Regions from separate parts of the Streptomyces sp. NPDC007901 genome, predicted to be linked through region 4. Evidence: riboswitches for the same ligand, from Rfam matches in the RefSeq annotation. Region 4 holds a riboswitch; each other region holds the start of a gene.

Region 1 (4,284 bases), on a different contig from region 4:
ACCCAGCTTACGGGGCACCTCGGACAACACCTCTTGTTCGGCGACAGCGGAATCCCTCTCCAGGTCTACGTACGTCCTGTACATTTTTTACAGAGAGTCCGGCCGCCGAGACACCTCGGCCGCGAGGAGGGGTATGCCATGACCCGACCGTCCGCCCGCTATGTCCTGCCCGAGTTCACCGAACGCACCAGCTCCGGGCAGCGCACCCTGGATCCGTACTCGAAGCTGCTGGAGGAGCGGATCGTCTTCCTGGGCACGCCGGTGGACGAGACCTCCGCGAACGACGTGATGGCGCAGCTGATGTATCTGGAACACGCGGCTCCGGAGCGGGACATCTCGCTGTACATCAACTCCCCGGGCGGGTCGTTCAGCGCGATGGCGGCGATCTACGACACGGTCCAGTACGTCACCTGCGACGTGGAGACGATCTGCCTGGGGCAGGCCGGGGCGTCCGCCGCCGTGCTGCTCGCGGCCGGCACCCCGGGCAAGCGGTCCGTGCTGCCGGGCGCCCGCGTCGTGCTCCAGCAGCCGTCGCTGCCCGAACCGGTACAGGGCCAGCCGAGTGATCTGGTCATCCGGGCGGCGGAGTTGGAGCGGGTCCGGACGCTGCTCGAGGCGATGCTGGTCCGGCACACCGGGCGCACCCCCGAGCAGGTCCACCGGGACCTGGAGCGGGACTTGGTGCTGGACGCGCGGGAGGCGCTGGCGTACGGGCTGGTGGACCGGGTCGTACCCAGCCGCCGGACCTCGCTCGGCCTGCCGGACGCGGGGTGATCCGGCGATGCTGCCACCGGAGCTTCCGCCGCTGCCCGCGCTGACGCGCGCCGAGGGCGAGTTGATCGACCGTTACCTGGACGTGGTCGACCTGCTGGGCCGTATCAATCCGGCGCAGAACGAGGACACGTACCGCGGGCTGCGCGCCGCGCAGGCGCTGGTGCGCGCCGCTTCCGAGCTGCGTGACGCGCTGGCCCTGATGCACGGGCGGGGCGAGACGGAGCTTCACGGGGACACGCTGGCACGGGCGTTGCGGGTGCTCGACGGCGAGCGCCGGACCGCTCGTGTCGTACTCCCGCCCGACTGCGTACGGTGACCGCCGCAGAAATCGGTCGGGGCGCGTCGACGCCCTGTCCGCGCCGGAGTTGAAACGGCCCAACGGGGTTACCCCCGTTCGGCGGAGCGTGGCGTGGTTTTACCTGACCGACAGGGCCGCTCGGCATGCCGGTCCGAGGGTGCCCGCCGAGTGCTTCCGTGCAGGTCCGGGGCTACGCAGGGCAGTTGACGAAGAATCGAACACAGTACTGTCCACCCGAACGGGTGGGTGGTGAGTAACCCCACAAATCCCCGATTCCATTGGGATTTTCGGACACGCGTGAGTGAAGATCCCTGTCTGACGACAAGCCCCCGCCACAGCGGCGGGGCGGTCCGGGCGGACGCCGAGTCCTGCCGCCGCCCGGATTGACCCGTCGACAGAAGTGCATCGGCAGGAGTGGAGGACCCAAGCACGACGGGTCGCCGGGACGGTCACGCCATGACCGGGCCGAGCAGCCCTTGGGGTGAAGCCGCGTCAGCGGCCGGGCAACTTCGCCAGCCCGAATCCGACAGGTCATCCTTCACAGGCGGCTGACGAAGGGTTGCGCATGACTGCGCTCAATCGTGTTCCGTCGCTCATGGCCCGGGCCGGTACGGCCTCGGCGCTGACGATCGCCGCCGTGGGCGGCTCGATCGTGATCCCGGGTGTCGCCTCCGAGGCCTCGGCCGCCACGATGGGGACGAAGGCACTCCAGGTCGCCGCGTCGAAGAAGGGCGCGCCCTACCGGTGGGGTGCCACCGGACCGAACCGGTTCGACTGCTCCGGGCTGACGCTGTACTCGTTCAAGAAGGCGGGCAAGAAGCTGCCCCGTACGGCGGCCCAGCAGTACAACAAGACCCGTCACATCTCGGCTGGCAACCGCAAGGCCGGGGACCTGGTCTTCTTCCACTCGGGTTCCAGCGTCTACCACGTCGGCATCTACGCCGGGAAGGGAAAGATCTGGCACGCCCCGAAGACCGGGGACGTGGTCAGGCTCCAGAAGATCTGGACGAAGAGCGTCTGGTACGGCCGGGTCAGCTGACCCGCTCACCGGTCGGCCGGCAGGGGCTCGGGGCTACGGTTCCTGCTGGCCGGCGGCGGTGACGGTGCCGGCCGGGACGGTCCAGGGGAGTTCGATGGAGACGGTCTTGCCGCCTTCCCGGGTGGGGCGTACGCGGAGCTTGCCACCGCACTCGGCGGTCAGCCAGCGGATGATGACCATGCCGCGGCCGTTGTCCTGCTGGACCGCGGCGGGAAGTCTCTTGGGGAAACGCGGATGACTGTCCGTGACGCCGATGCGCAGGTGCTCGTCACGGTCGAGGACCATGTCCACCGTGAAGGTGGGCGACTGTCCGAAGGTGTGCTGTACGGCGTTGGTGGCGAGTTCGGAGACGATGAGGCGGATGGTGTCCGCGGTCTCCGTCTCCGGTGGCAGTCCCCACTCCGCGAGGATGTCCAGCACGTAGGAGCGGGCCGTGGAGACCGAGGCGGGATCGCTCGGCAGAGTGACGGATGCTTCCAGGTGGTCTGCCATGGCGAGGTCGTCCCTTTCCTCGGGACCGGAGTCCGACACTGCGCGGAAGGTTCGAGTACGGTCCCGGACTGGTGCTTCTTCGTCAGACTGCCATTACCGGGCCGGTCACGGGGAGCGATCCACCAAGATATGCATATATCTGTCGCTCGAAGCGGTGAACTCTGCGACCTCAGACCGTATTTGGGCGGCTCGGAAGGAGTAAGGAGTAGCCCATGCAGAACGGTCCCGCGGTACGCCGCCGGAAACTGGGCACCGAACTGCGCATGCTGCGCACCGGTGTGGGTCTCACGAGCGGTGAGGCCGCCCGTCTGGTGGGCTGGCATCAGTCGAAGGTGAGCCGGATCGAGACCGGCGCCAGCGGTGTGAAACCGGCCGATGTGCGGTTACTCCTCGACGCCTACGGGGTCGTCGAAGGACAACTGCGGGAGTTGCTGCTGGTGTTGGCGGGGTCTGAGGACACGGCCGGGCGGCACCACTGGTGGCACGCCTATCGGGGGGTGCTGCCGCCCGCCTACCGGGATTTCATCAGCCTGGAATCGCAGGCCGGGGCGATGCGCACGTTGGAGACCCTGGTCGTCCCGGGGCTGCTGCAGACCCCCGAGTACGCGCGTGCCGTGACCCGGGTGGCCGCCGACGGGCTCGACGACGAGGCCCTGGACGCCCTGGTGGAGGTGCGTCTGGCCAGGCAGGACGTGCTGCGCAACGATCCGCCGCTGGAGCTCAGCGCGGTGCTCGACGAGGCGGTGCTGCGCCGGGAGGTCGGCGGCCCGGGGGTGATGACACGGCAGCTGGCGCGGCTGGTGGAGGCGGCCCGGCTGCCCCAGGTACGGCTCCAGGTGCTGCCGTTCGCGGCCGGGGCGCATATCGGCATCACCGGGCCTTTCGTAATCTTCTCATTTCCGAGCACTTCTGATCTGGATGTGGTTGTTCTCGACCAGTTGACGAGTAGCCTCTACCTGGAGCGGAAAGAAGACCTCCAGGCCTACGCGGAGGCCTTCAACACCCTTCAGATCCACGCCCTTTCGCCCGAGGACTCGTTGGATTACATCGCCGGGATACAGGACGGCGCGTAAGGAGGCACCATGACTGCACTGCCTCGGAACGTACCTTCAAGTGCTGATCTGCACGGATTGCGGTGGCTGCGCAGCAGCTACAGCACCGGTGCGAACAACTGCGTGGAGACGGCACGGCCGCACTCCGGCCCACCGGCCGGACTGCTCGCCGTACGCGACTCCAAGAACCCGGCCGGACCCGTGCTGCTCTTCTCCCCCGAGAGCTGGGCGGGTTTCGTGGCTGCGGTCAGCGACTGATCAGCGCTCCCCGCTGATCAGGCTGCGAACAAAACTGATCAGTACGCAACTGAATCCGTAATCGACTCCGTATCCGCATGCGCGCGCAGCCCGGCCGTGTCACGCCGACTCATGGTCGTGTTTCGCCGATCACACGTACAGCGCGTTCGATCTCGGCCCCGGAGAGGTCCGCGCGGGCGGTCAGCCGCAGCCGTGAGATGCCGTCCGGCACGGAAGGCGGACGGAAGCAGCCCACGGCCAGGCCTGCCGTACGGCAGTCGGCCGCCCATCGCACGGCCCCCTCCGGGGACGGTGCCCGCACGGAGACCACCGCGGCGTCCGGCCGTACCGCTTCCAGGCCCGCGGCGGTCAGCCGTGCGTGCAGGTCGGCG
Region 2 (4,284 bases), on a different contig from region 4:
CGTCTCCTCGGTGCGCGGCCTGTACTTCACCGGCCTGCCCGCGGCGGCGTCGTACGGCCCGGTGATGCGGTTCGTGTGCGGCACGGAGTTCGCCTCGCCGCGCCTGGCCAAGCACCTCGCGGCAGCCCACGCCTGACCTGCGGCGGCGCCAACAGACATGTCCCGGCGTCCAGTTCGGCGCCACCGCCGTCCCCGTCGAACCGGAGTCCGAGCCGCCGGGCGTCTTTCACCACACCCGTCCCCGTCCGACCGGTGCGGTCACCTCACCACAAACGTAACGGGCCCCACTGACAACGACCCCATCACGGAGGCGGCGGCCGCCACTTGAGGCCGAAACGCACAGTGAGTCTCAGGGCCGTGCTGTCCGTATTCTCTGATCATGGTCGCACCCCTCCCGTACTCACTGATCGCCACCGACCTGGACGGCACGCTGCTGCGCGCCGACGACACCCTCTCGGACCGGTCGCTCGCCGCGCTCGCGCGGACCGGCCGGGCCGGCGCCCGGCACCTCGTGGTGACCGGCCGCCCCGCGCCGAGAGTGCGCCCGCTCCTCGACGACCTCGGCAGCACGGGACTCGCGGTCTGCGGTCAGGGCGCGCAGGTGTACGACGCCGGTGCGCAGCGTCTGCTGTGGTCGGTCACCCTGGACCGGGAGCTGGCGGAGACCGCGCTCGGCAAGATCGAGGCCGAGGTCGGCCAGGTGTACGCGGCGGTCGACCAGGACGGCGTGGACGGGCTCACGCTCATCGAACCGGGCTATCTGATGCCCCACCCCACGCTGCCGGCGCTGCGCGTGGGCCGGCGCGACGACCTGTGGTGCGCGCCCATCAGCAAGGTGCTGCTGCGCCACCACACCCTGTCCGACGACGAGCTGGCGGCGACCGCCCGCGCGGTGGTCGGGTCGCTCGCCACGGTCACCATGTCGGGGCCGGGAACCGTCGAACTCCAGCCGTGCGGGGTGACCAAGGCGACCGGGCTGGCGCTGGCCGCCGACCATCTGGGGCTGCGCCCCGAACAGGCCATCGCCTTCGGGGACATGCCCAACGACATCCCCATGTTCGACTGGGCGGCCTACGGGGTGGCGATGGCCAACGCCCACCCCGAACTCAAGGCGGTGGCCGACGAGATCACCTTGTCGAACGAGGACGACGGCATCGCCGTCGCCCTCGAAAGACTGTTCCCGTAAGGCCGTTGTGCGCCATTGAGCGACTCGGGCCGTCCCAAACGTCGGTGATCAGTAGGCGCCGTGGACGTTGTCGATCGAGCCGTACCGCGCGGCGGCGTAGTTGCAGGCGGCGGTGATGTTCGCGACCGGGTCGTAGATGTCGAACGACGTGCCGTCCACGTGGTAGGTCTTGAACGTCGGGTCGATCACCTGGAGCAGGCCCTTGGAGGGAATGCCCTTGGCCGCGTTGGAGTCCCAGAGGTTGATGGCCTGCGGGTTGCCGGAGGACTCGCGGATCACGTTGCGGTAGATGCCGTTGTAGGTGCCCGGGATGTGCTTCTCCGCCATGATCGCGAGCGACTCCCGGATCCAGCCGTCGAGGTTGTTCGGGTACCCGGCGAGGGTCGTCGAGGGCGTCGTGGCGGTGGTGGTGGAGGCGACGGCAGCCGAGGCGGTGGTCGCCCCGATGAGCGGGAGGGCGAGTACGGCGGCGCCGGTGCCGACGACGGCGAGCGTGCGGACGATGCGGTTGCGGCGGGGGCGGCGGTTCTGGGCGGCAGCAGACATGGCGAAGTTCCTCTCCGTCGCCTGCGAGGTGAGCTGTCGGGTTCGGGCCCGGGGAGTGCCCGGCCGCACCGCCCTAAGGCGAGGCGACTTCACCCCTAGCCGTTCCGGTACGACGTCCGTCGATCACATCGATCACGTCGGTCGCCCGGTCCGGCGGCTTACCTGGTTCCCCCGCTCCTGCCGTGCGAATGGACTCGTCAATGGGTCACGACGGGCGGCGGCAGGATTCGGCGTCCGCCCGGCGAGCGGGAACGTATGCGAGAGCACATGTCCGGAACAAGTGTCAGATTCACATAAAGAACTGATTGACCTTGATCTGTGACGTATGTGCTGCTTGATCCTTTGCGGTTGCCAAGCCTCAACTCGCCCGCAGGGAACGGGAAGGAAGGGTCGCCTTACGGGGTATGCGGCATTCGGACCCGCGTGACCTACTTCACGAAACCGCAATCGAGTCAAATCGGACATGAGGGATTTCCTGGAATCCGCTCCTCTCTGGGTCGGGCGGAAAGTGCACCCATTGCCATTCGCGCACAATGCCCCTTTAGGGGCGGGGAAAGTGACCCACGTCACGGGTGATTTCGCATGTAGTCCGACTTTTTATATTGCCGATTATTTCGGACTTTAAGTGCGAATGGTGATAGAAGGGTCATCGATCGCGTGCGCCTCCACCGCACGTGCCACTCCGGGCGCATGGCCGAGCGGTTGGCGCCGACGACTCCCACTGCCCCCGATCCGCCCCTGTTGCTCGCGACTGATGGCAGGAGGGGCTGCTGTCGACGGGTGCGTGATCCTGGTCACGTCATCCCGGATGGCGGGCCGGTCCCCTTCGGTGCGTGCGTGTCCGTCGTGAGGCGGAACCCCCGCCGCGTGGCCGGTCGTTGTCATGGTGAATTGTCCGCGGTGCTGGGAGGTGCCGAAGATGGCGTCGGTGTCGTCCGTGCGGGGGTGTCCGCTCGTTGCGGTCGGCGGGTGCCACGCGCGCGTGGGGGCGATGGTCCGCGGGTCCGGGAGGGCGGAGGTCCTCGCGGGTGATCTTGTGGACGCGCGAGGGTGTCCAGGCGGGCATGATGTGCCCCCGTCGGCTTCGGCCGGTGGCGGAAGGGGTACCCCCGGGCAGGTGATGTCGACCGGAGAAGGCGCGGTGGTTCCCCGGCGGGGCTCTGTCGCCGGACCCGGACCCGGCGGTGCCGGCCAGGGACACGGCCTATGCCGCGGTTCGGGACAACTGTCGGCACTTCCTGTTAAGTCAGTGGATGTCAGATCGTATCGGCTGATCAAAAACATACCGGTCGTGATCCGATAGCGCCCGGGGTGTAACGGTGGGCGCCCTCGGTGATCGAAACCTGACCGGATACGCTGACTTGAGTGATGGCAGCGACCTATCGACAAACCGTGTAATCGCCAGTGGACACCAGCAGACAGGAGACCCCTCGTGACCGTCGGGCCGTTCGGGCTGAGCGTGCGGGACCAGGCTCTGGAAGCCGATGTCCAGGCCGGATTGACGGCTGTCGAGGAGGGCTTGCTAGAGGCCACCAAAAGTGAGGTCCCCTTCATCACGGAGGCCGCGCAGCACCTCGTGCGCGCGGGCGGAAAGCGGTTCCGCCCGCTGCTGGTGATGCTCGCCGCGCAGTTCGGCGACCCGTACGCGCCGGGTGTCGTGCCGTCGGCCGTGGTCGTCGAGCTGACCCACCTGGCCACCCTGTACCACGACGACGTCATGGACGAGGCGTCCGTGCGGCGCGGTGTCGACAGCGCCAACACCCGCTGGGGCAACTCGCTCGCCGTTCTCACCGGTGACTTCCTCTTCGCGCGCGCCTCCCAGATCCTCGCCGATCTCGGTCCCGAGGCGGTGCGCGTCCAGGCCCTCGCGTTCGAGCGGCTGGTGACCGGCCAGATCCTCGAGACGGCAGGCCCGACGGACGGCCGCGACCCGGTCGACCACTACCTCGACGTGCTCAGCGGCAAGACCGGCTCGCTGGTCGCGGTCTCCTGCCGCTTCGGCGCGATGCTGTCCGGCGCCGACGAGACGGTCGTGGACGTCCTCACCCAGTACGGCGAACGGCTCGGCGTCGCCTTCCAGCTCGCCGACGACGTCCTGGACATCGCCTCCGACTCCCACGAGTCCGGCAAGACCCCGGGGACCGACCTCCGCGAGGGCGTCCCCACTCTGCCGGTGCTTCGGCTGCGGGAGCGGGCGGCACGCCTGGCGCTCGCCGAGGACGTCGCGCTGTGCGAGCTGCTGGACTCCGACCTCACGGACGACGTGCGGCTCGCGGAGGCCCTGGCGGCGCTGCGGGTGCATCCGGCGCTGGAGCAGGCGCGCCGGGACACGGTCCGGTACGCGGAGGAGGCGCGGGCCGCGCTGGCCCCGCTGCCGGAGTGCGACGCGAAGGCGGCCCTCCTGGAGCTGTGCGACGCGGTGGTGCACCGGGCCGGCTGACACCGCGGGCCGGCCTGGTGCCGGTCCGGCTGGTACCGGTCCACTGCCCGCCCGACCCGTGAGGGCCCGGACTCGGCGGATATGTCTGTGACGCACGTCACATAGCTGGACT
Region 3 (4,284 bases), on a different contig from region 4:
GGGTTCGCGGAGAAGGGGGAGGCGGACCTCATCCACGAGTTCGCCTTCCCGCTCCCCATCTACGCCATCTGCGACCTGCTGGGCGTCCCTCGCGAGGACCAGGACGACTTCCGGGACTGGGCGGGAATGATGATCCGACACGGGGGAGGGCCGCGGGGCGGGGTCGCGCGGTCGGTGAAGAAGATGCGGGGCTACCTGGCCGAGCTGATCCACCGGAAGCGGGAGGCGCTGCCCGCCGAGGCCGGTCCGGGCGAGGATCTGATCTCCGGGCTCATCCGGGCCTCGGACCACGGCGAGCACCTCACCGAGAACGAGGCCGCCGCCATGGCCTTCATCCTGCTGTTCGCCGGGTTCGAGACGACCGTCAACCTGATCGGGAACGGGACGTACGCCCTGCTCACCCACCCCGAGCAGCGCGCGCGGCTGCAGGACTCCCTCGCCGTCGGCGAACACGGTCTGCTGGAGACCGGCGTCGAGGAACTCCTGCGCTACGACGGACCGGTGGAGCTGGCCACCTGGCGGTTCGCCACCGAGCCGCTCGGCATCGGCGGGCAGCGCATCGCGGCCGGCGACCCGGTGCTGGTCGTCCTGGCCGCGGCGGACCGGGACCCGGAGCGGTTCGCCGAGCCGGACACCCTGGACCTCTCGCGGAGGGACAACCAGCACCTCGGATACGGCCACGGCATCCACTACTGCCTGGGCGCCCCGCTCGCCCGCCTGGAGGGCCAGGCCGCGCTCGCCACCCTCCTCACCCGGCTGCCCGATCTGCGACTCGCGGCGGATCCGGGCGAGTTGCGCTGGCGCGGCGGGCTCATCATGCGCGGACTGCGCACCCTTCCGGTGGAGTTCACCCCCGTCGCCCGGTAAGTCACCGGTAAGCCCCTTACCAGCCAAAGGTGACCAGCACTCAAGTCTGTGATCTTCACGTGATCTGCGCGGCATTAACTTGTGACAAGTGATCGTCTGCCTATACGTTCACCCATCAGTGCGGCGCCCCTGCGGGACCCGCCGCACCGGTCACCGCTGTCGCTCGAAAGGTTTCCGCATGCTCTCCGGGAACGGTCGTCACCGTCGCCCCCGTCAGGCTCCGGCTCTCCTCGTCGCGGCCGGAGTGACCGGCTCCGCCATCGCCCTCCCGCTGCTCGGCGCGGCGAGCGCCAACGCGGCCGACGGCACCACCTGGGACCACGTGGCCAACTGCGAGAGCGGCGGCTCCTGGAGCATGGACACCGGCAACGGCTACTACGGCGGCCTGCAGATGTCGCAGGACGACTGGGACGCGTACGGCGGCACGCAGTACGCCACCACGCCCGACCTGGCGAGCCGTTCGCAGCAGATCGCGGTCGCCGAGAAGATCCTCGCCGACCAGGGCACCAAGCCCTGGCGGACCTGCGCCCTGCTCGCCGGGCTCTCCTCGGACGACGCCTCGGTGAACGTCGACCCGGGCGCCGGCGGCTCGGATGATTCGTCCGGTTCATCCGACTCGTCGGACTCGTCCTCCGGACTGTCGGATTCGTCCTCCTCCTCGGGTTCCGATTCCTCCTCGGACGCCACGGACTCCGGGGAAGCCTCCGTCACTCCCTCCCCGAGCGCGAGCGCGAGCGGCGACTCCAAGACGGACACCCCCAGCGAATCCACCAAGACGGACAAGTCGGAATCATCCAAGTCCGATGCCTCGAAGGCCGACGAGAACCCCGTCGTGCCCCAGGCCGACGACTCGGACAATTCGTGGCAGACCGGCGGGTCTTGGAGTCTGGTCGACACGGGGACCGCGAGCACCGGCGGCAAGCACCGCGGTGGCTCGGCGGACGAAAGTGCGACAAACGGTCAGAAGGTCACCTCCTCCGGGCGTCACGTCTCCCGCGACAGCGGCACCTACACCGTCCGCGACGGCGACACCCTCGCCTCCATCGCCGACTCCCTTGACCTCGACGGCGGATGGCGCGCGCTCTACGCCGCGAACAAGGCGGACATCGGCGCCGACCCGAACGCCATCGCCCCCGGTCAGACCCTGAAACTCAGCAGCTAATCGGGCGAAAAGCAGCGGGAGTTGGCGCCCCGCTTCGACGCTAATGTCCGGTTTGGTGAAAGTGTGGGATGAGTCTCAGAAGCCCTGATCATCTTTGAAATTCACCTGATGCCCTGTTTACGGTCAAGGCCGCTCGTCACCACGAGCCCCGGCCGTCGCAACGCCGAGTCCTGCCAGCGGCCGTCCGGGAACAGTCGTCGCGTCAAGCGCCGTAGGCAGGAGCGGGGGACCCAAGGTAAGTGCCGGGTCCGGCAGTTGAGCCCTCAGGGGCCTCATGGCCGAAAGGCCGCCGGAACCGGCTCGGGGTGAAGCCGCGCACCGACAGGCAGGTGTGCGGCCGGGCAACTCAACCGGCCCGAACCCGACAGCTCACCTCGCAGGCGTCGGTGAGGGGATCGATCCATGCTGTTTTCCGGCAAGGGCAAGCACCGCCGTCCGTCCAAGGCCGTCCGGGCCATCGCCGTCGCCGGGGTCACCGGCGTCGCCGTCGCCGCCCCGCTGATGGCGGCCGGCAGCGCCTCCGCCGCCACCGCCTCCGAGTGGGACACCGTCGCCCAGTGCGAGTCCGGCGGCAACTGGTCCATCAACACCGGCAACGGCTACTACGGCGGCCTGCAGTTCTCCGCCTCGACCTGGGCCGCGTACGGCGGCACCGCCTACGCCGCGCAGGCCAACCAGGCCACCAAGGCGCAGCAGATCACGATCGCCGAGAAGGTCCTCGCCGCGCAGGGCAAGGGTGCCTGGCCGGTCTGCGGCACGGGCCTGTCCAGCGCCACCTACACGGGCAGCAGCGCCGGCTCCTCCAACTCGTCGAGCACCAGCACCCGCTCGACCGACACCCAGGCCGCCTCCCGCTCCGCCGAGCGTCCGGCCGCCAAGAAGACCGTCACCACCCCGACCGGCAAGAAGGTCAAGAAGGGCGACGGCGAGTACAAGGTCGTCAAGGGTGACACCCTCAGCTCGATCGCCGAGAAGCACAAGGTCAAGGGCGGCTGGCAGGAGCTGTTCAAGCTGAACAAGGGCATCGTCGACGATGCCGACTTCATCTACCCCGGCCAGCAGCTGCACCTGAAGTAAGACCTGGCTGAACCACAGCCCCCTCACAGCCGTGGTCCTCATAGTGGGGACCACGTGAGGGTCACCCCCGTCCCCCACGGGCCCCCCGCCTCGGTGCGTTTTCCCCCGTACGCACCGGGGCGGGGTTTCTCTTTGGCCCGTTCTTCTCCCGTTCTTCATCCGGCCCCCCTTTGTTCCGGGGGTGAACAATAGATACCGTCTGTCCTTGTCCACGGGACGGTCGGTCGACGGCCGACGGCCCCGGGGCGGTTAGGCTCTAGTCGCAAGGCTGAGCAAGGGCCGACAAGGCCCGCGTGCGCCCCGCACAACCAGCGTCACATCCCAAGAAGGAGATGCTCGTGCCGTCCATCGACGTCGTCGTAGCCCGGGAAATCCTGGACTCCCGAGGCAACCCCACGGTCGAGGTCGAGGTCGGCCTCGACGACGGCAGCACGGGTCGTGCCGCCGTTCCGTCCGGCGCCTCCACCGGTGCCTTCGAGGCCATCGAGCTCCGTGACGGCGACCCCAACCGCTACCTCGGCAAGGGTGTCGAGAAGGCCGTCCTCGCCGTGATCGAGCAGATCGGCCCGGAGCTCGTCGGCTACGACGCCACCGAGCAGCGCCTGATCGACCAGGCCATGTTCGACCTGGACGCCACCGACAACAAGGGCTCGCTCGGCGCCAACGCCATCCTCGGCGTCTCCCTGGCCGTCGCGCACGCCGCCTCCGAGGCGTCCGACCTCCCGCTGTTCCGCTACCTCGGTGGCCCGAACGCGCACCTGCTGCCCGTCCCGATGATGAACATCCTCAACGGCGGCTCGCACGCGGACTCCAACGTCGACATCCAGGAGTTCATGATCGCCCCGATCGGCGCGGAGTCCTTCTCCGAGGCGCTGCGCTGGGGTGCCGAGGTCTACCACACCCTCAAGAAGGTCCTGAAGTCGAAGGGTCTGGCCACCGGCCTCGGCGACGAGGGCGGCTTCGCCCCGAACCTCGGCTCCAACCGCGAGGCCCTCGACCTCATCCTGGAGGCGATCAAGCAGGCCGGGTACGTCCCCGGTGAGCAGATCGCGCTCGCGCTCGACGTCGCCGCGTCCGAGTTCTACAAGGACGGCAAGTACGAGTTCGAGGGCAAGTCCCGCTCGGCCGCCGAGATGACCGAGTACTACGAGGAGCTCGTGGCGGCCTACCCGCTCGTC
Region 4 (4,284 bases):
GAGGCCAGGCCCTGGGCCTTCCCGGCCCCCGACCGCGGCACCCTGGACAACGCCCTGACCGTGCTGCGCTGCCACCGCCCCGGCCAGCAGGTCGTCGCCGTCGAGGTGCTCCTGGACGCGCCCCTGGACGCCGAACCAACCGGCCTGGACGGCGTGGCCACGATCATGGCGCGCGCCTTCTCCGAGGGCACCGACAAGCACTCCGCCGAGGAGTACGCCGCCGAGCTGGAGCGGGCCGGCGCCACCCTCGACGCGCACGCCGACCACTCCGGCGTCCGGATCAGCCTGGAGGTCCCGGCCTCCCGCCTCGCCAAGGGCCTTGGGCTGCTCTCCGACGCCCTCAGGGCGCCCGCCTTCGCCGACAGCGAGGTCGAGCGGCTGGTCCGCAACCGCCTCGACGAGATCCCGCACGAGCTGGCCAACCCCAGCCGCCGTGCCGCCAAGGAGCTCTACAAGGAGCTCTTCCCGTCGACCGCGCGGATGTCCCGTCCGCGCCAGGGCACCGAGGACACCGTCGAGAAGATCGACGCGGCCGCCGTCCGCGCGTTCTACGACCGCCATGTGCGGCCCGCCACGGCCACCGCGGTCGTCGTCGGCGACCTGACCGGCATCGACCTGGACGAGCTGCTCGGCGAGACCCTGGGCGCCTGGAGCGGTTCCACCGCGCAGCCCCGCCCCGTGCCGCCGGTCACCGCCGACGACAACGGCCGCGTCGTCATCGTGGACCGCCCCGGCGCCGTCCAGACGCAGCTGCTCATCGGCCGCGTCGGCCCCGACCGGCACGACCGGGTCTGGCCCGCCCAGGTGCTCGGCACCTACTGCCTGGGCGGCACCCTCACCTCCCGCCTGGACCGCGTCCTGCGCGAGGAGAAGGGCTACACCTACGGCGTCCGCTCCTTCGGCCAGGTCCTGCGCTCCGCCCCCGACGGCACCGGCGCCTCGATGCTCGCCATCAGCGGCTCCGTGGACACCCCGAACACCGGCCCCGCCCTCCAGGACCTGTGGACGGTGCTGCGCACCCTCGCCGCCGAGGGCCTCACGGACGCCGAGCGCGATGTGGCCGTGCAGAACCTCGTCGGCGTGGCGCCGCTCAAGTACGAGACGGCGGCGGCCGTCGCGGGCACCCTGGCCGACCAGGTCGAGCAGCACCTGCCCGACGACTTCCAGGCCACGCTCTACCGGCAACTGGCCGCCACCGGCACCGTGGAGGCCACCGCGGCCGTCGTGAACGCCTTCCCGGTGGACCGCCTGGTGACCGTCCTCGTCGGTGACGCGGCGCAGATCAAGGAGCCCGTCGAGGCCCTCGGGATCGGCACCGTCACGGTCGTCGCCGCCGAGTAGCCGGACGGCGGGCACACGCGCGTGCGAGGGCCCTGGTGACCGTGGTGTCGCCAGGGCCCTTAAATGTCCGAATTGGGGCGGAGGTTGCCTGTCTGCCCTGTGGGATGCGCTACAAAAGCCGCGATCCGTTTGGGCATTGAAAGCCTGCCCTCATAGGTTCTTCCGGGCTGTCCGTCAGGCAGTGCGCCGCGTCCGCGGCACCGGACAGCCATCGCCGAGTCCCCGTACGGCGCGAGCCAGGGGAGCCGGGGACCCACGTCGTCCCTGGGGTGAATCGGGCGCCCGCGCGAGTCGCGAGGGGGCCCGTAGGAGACCTTCCTGCTCCGAACCCGTCAGCTAACCCGGTAGGCGAGAGGGAAGGAAAGGACCAGCCTCTACATGGCGTTCATGTGCGCCTCCGGGAAGCACCGTCGTCCCGGCCGGGTGAAGCGCACCACCGCGCAGGCCGCCGGTATCGCGGCCCTCACCACCACGGGTGTCATCGGCACCGTCTCCGCCGCCCCGGCGCTCGCCGCCGAGAACTCCGTCGAGCAGACCGGCCTCACCCCGGTCATCACGGTCAGCGACACGGTCGCCGATCAGATCGCCGCCCAGGCCGCCGCGCAGCAGGCCGCCGCCGAGCGCAAGGCCGCCGAGGAGGCCGCGCGCAAGAAGGCCGTCGCGGAGGTCAAGAAGGAGCGCGCGGCCAAGGCGCGCGCCGCGCGGGAGGCCGAGCGCAAGCGCCTCAACGCCTTCGTCGCGCCGATCTCCGACTCGTACGTCTCCACCGGCTACAAGACCGGCGGCTCCCTGTGGTCCTCCGGCGCCCACACCGGCATCGACTTCCATGCCGCCAGTGGCACGGTCGTGCACGCCGTCGGCACCGGCACGGTCGTCTCCACCGGCTGGGGCGGGGCCTACGGCAACCAGATCGTCGTCAAGATGGCCGACGGCATGTACACCCAGTACGGCCACCTGTCGTCCATCGGCGTCTCGGTGGGCCAGAAGGTCACCCCGGGCCAGCAGATCGGCCTCTCCGGGTCCACGGGCAACACGACCGGCCCGCACCTCCACTTCGAGGCCCGCACCACCCCCGAGTACGGCTCCGACGTCGACCCGGTCGCCTACCTCCGCAAGCACGGCGTGAACGTCTGACGCGGACGGTGTGAGCACCGCGAGATCTTCCGAAGCCCCGGCTCCCGAGCCGGGGCATTCGCCGTTTTCGTGCCCTTGCTGTCCAAAATATATCCATGGAATCCGGCCCGCCGTCGGAAATTCCCGCTCATTGCAATAGAGTCACGGAACGAGCGCCACTCGGCGGCGTTTCACGGGGATTAAGGCGGAGGTCGGACATGCGTATTCCGGCGCACTCGGTATGCACGGCGATCCGGGACGACATCGTCGCGGGTGTCTACGAGCGCGGCAGCCGGCTCACCGAGGAACTCCTGGCCCGCCGCTACGGCGTCTCGCGGGTCCCTGTCCGCGAGGCCCTGCGCACGCTGGAGGCCGAGGGCTTCGTGGTCACGCGCCGGCACGCGGGCGCGTGCGTCGCCGAACCGAGCGAGCAGGAGGCCGCCGACCTGCTGGAGATGCGCCTGTTGCTGGAGCCGCTGGGCGCCTCCCGGGCCGCCCAGCGCCGCACCGAGGCCCACCTCAAGGTGTTGCGCGGACTCGTCAGGCTGGGCCAGGAGCGGGCCCGCCGGGGCAGCAGCGAGGACCTGCGCTCGCTGGGCGGCTGGTTCCACGAGACGCTCGCCCAGGCCACCGGCAGCCATGCCCTGACCTCGACGCTCACCCAACTGCGGCACAAGATCGCCTGGATGTACGCCGTCGACGCGCCCGCCAACCCCGCCGAGTCGTGGGCCGAGCACGGCGCCATCGTGGACGCGGTCACCCGCGGCGACGGCGAGCGCGCGCGGGCGATCACCGCGCTGCACACCGAGCGCTCGACGGCCGCCCATCGGCTGCGTTTTTCCGGCGGCGCCGAACGGGCGAACGGTGTGAGGACTTCGCAACACCCCGTAAACATGTCGGGCCTGCGGCATTAACACGCGCGCCGTATACAAAGAGGTGTTATTCGGTGGAGGCGTATTTCCGCTGCCCGAATTCACGCGCTCCGGGAATTCCGGTGGCGCGTCGTCGGCGTGCCCGCCGAAATGACCGAGGGCAAGCTCCTGAATGAACAGGTGCGCAGCCGTCGTAAAGTCGCAGGCGGCTGTCATGAATTCCCGGCACATGCCGTCGGCGGGCCGATTCGGAAACGACGAGGCCGCGCCGCCCCCGCAGGGGTGGCGCGGCCTCGGCCGTGCGGGCGCCATGGCGCTCAGACGGTCTCGGGGAGCTCCTCGAGACCCTCGGCGACCAGCTTGGCCAGGCGGTCGAGGGCGGCGTCCGCGCCCTCGGCCTCGGAGGCGAGCACGATCTCCTCGCCGCCCTGGGCGCCCAGGCCAAGGACGGCCAGCATGGAGGCCGCGTTGACGGGGTTGCCCCCGGCCTTGGCGATCGTCACCGGGACGCCTGCGGCCGTGGCGGCTCGGACGAAGATGGAAGCGGGGCGGGCGTGGAGGCCCTCGGCCCAGCCGACGTTGACGCGGCGCTCAGCCATGTGATGCTGCCCTTCGGTTTTCAGGGTTGTCTAGACCAGTTTCCCATATCGTGAAGCATCCCCGGAGCGGGCGTGGGCCCCCTCCGGGTGTGTCGTCGGACCGCGGCCTCGGTCCGACTTCCGTCCTGCACAGACTGCCTCGCGCCGTTGTCGTACGCGAGCCGTACTCTGGGGCCCATGCAGACCCCGGCGGACCCGCAGGACCGGCACGAGTACCCGTCCCACTGGGAGGCGGACGTGGTACTGCGCGACGGCGGTACCGCGCGCATCCGGCCCATCACCGCCGACGACGCCGACCGGCTGGTCAGCTTCTACGAGCAGGTCTCGGACGAGTCGAAGTACTACCGCTTCTTCGCGCC

The links. A riboswitch is a leader RNA that binds a small molecule or an ion and turns the genes downstream of it on or off. The one in region 4 is predicted to bind cyclic di-AMP.
Positions count from the first base shown of each region.
Region 1: it holds a riboswitch for cyclic di-AMP, as region 4 does, so the genes downstream of both, ACFZDK_RS27540 (NlpC/P60 family protein) here and ACFZDK_RS38025 (peptidoglycan DD-metalloendopeptidase family protein) in region 4, are expected to answer to the same signal.
Region 2: it holds a riboswitch for cyclic di-AMP, as region 4 does, so the genes downstream of both, ACFZDK_RS01075 (transglycosylase SLT domain-containing protein) here and ACFZDK_RS38025 (peptidoglycan DD-metalloendopeptidase family protein) in region 4, are expected to answer to the same signal.
Region 3: it holds a riboswitch for cyclic di-AMP, as region 4 does, so the genes downstream of both, ACFZDK_RS36875 (transglycosylase family protein) here and ACFZDK_RS38025 (peptidoglycan DD-metalloendopeptidase family protein) in region 4, are expected to answer to the same signal.

Region 1 covers NZ_JBIBKW010000008.1:448,511-452,794, forward strand. Annotated here, with positions in the region: gene ACFZDK_RS27530 (ATP-dependent Clp protease proteolytic subunit) at 139-774, shown strand; gene ACFZDK_RS27535 (hypothetical protein) at 782-1,090, shown strand; cyclic di-AMP (ydaO/yuaA leader) riboswitch at 1,452-1,634, shown strand; gene ACFZDK_RS27540 (NlpC/P60 family protein) at 1,638-2,111, shown strand; gene ACFZDK_RS27545 (ATP-binding protein) at 2,145-2,603, opposite strand; gene ACFZDK_RS27550 (Scr1 family TA system antitoxin-like transcriptional regulator) at 2,816-3,676, shown strand; gene ACFZDK_RS27555 (DUF397 domain-containing protein) at 3,686-3,913, shown strand; gene ACFZDK_RS27560 (aminotransferase class I/II-fold pyridoxal phosphate-dependent enzyme) at 4,023-4,284, opposite strand, start outside.
Region 2 covers NZ_JBIBKW010000001.1:208,964-213,247, forward strand. Annotated here, with positions in the region: gene ACFZDK_RS01065 (FAD-dependent oxidoreductase) at 1-136, shown strand, start outside; gene ACFZDK_RS01070 (Cof-type HAD-IIB family hydrolase) at 380-1,186, shown strand; gene ACFZDK_RS01075 (transglycosylase SLT domain-containing protein) at 1,235-1,732, opposite strand; cyclic di-AMP (ydaO/yuaA leader) riboswitch at 1,738-1,942, opposite strand; gene ACFZDK_RS01080 (polyprenyl synthetase family protein) at 3,165-4,172, shown strand.
Region 3 covers NZ_JBIBKW010000014.1:103,464-107,747, reverse strand. Annotated here, with positions in the region: gene ACFZDK_RS36885 (cytochrome P450) at 1-867, shown strand, start outside; gene ACFZDK_RS36880 (transglycosylase family protein) at 1,046-2,029, shown strand; cyclic di-AMP (ydaO/yuaA leader) riboswitch at 2,227-2,427, shown strand; gene ACFZDK_RS36875 (transglycosylase family protein) at 2,432-3,106, shown strand; gene eno (phosphopyruvate hydratase) at 3,439-4,284, shown strand, end outside.
Region 4 covers NZ_JBIBKW010000015.1:102,162-106,445, reverse strand. Annotated here, with positions in the region: gene ACFZDK_RS38030 (insulinase family protein) at 1-1,341, shown strand, start outside; cyclic di-AMP (ydaO/yuaA leader) riboswitch at 1,544-1,707, shown strand; gene ACFZDK_RS38025 (peptidoglycan DD-metalloendopeptidase family protein) at 1,720-2,475, shown strand; gene ACFZDK_RS38020 (FCD domain-containing protein) at 2,673-3,368, shown strand; gene ACFZDK_RS38015 (HPr family phosphocarrier protein) at 3,644-3,925, opposite strand; gene ACFZDK_RS38010 (GNAT family N-acetyltransferase) at 4,103-4,284, shown strand, end outside.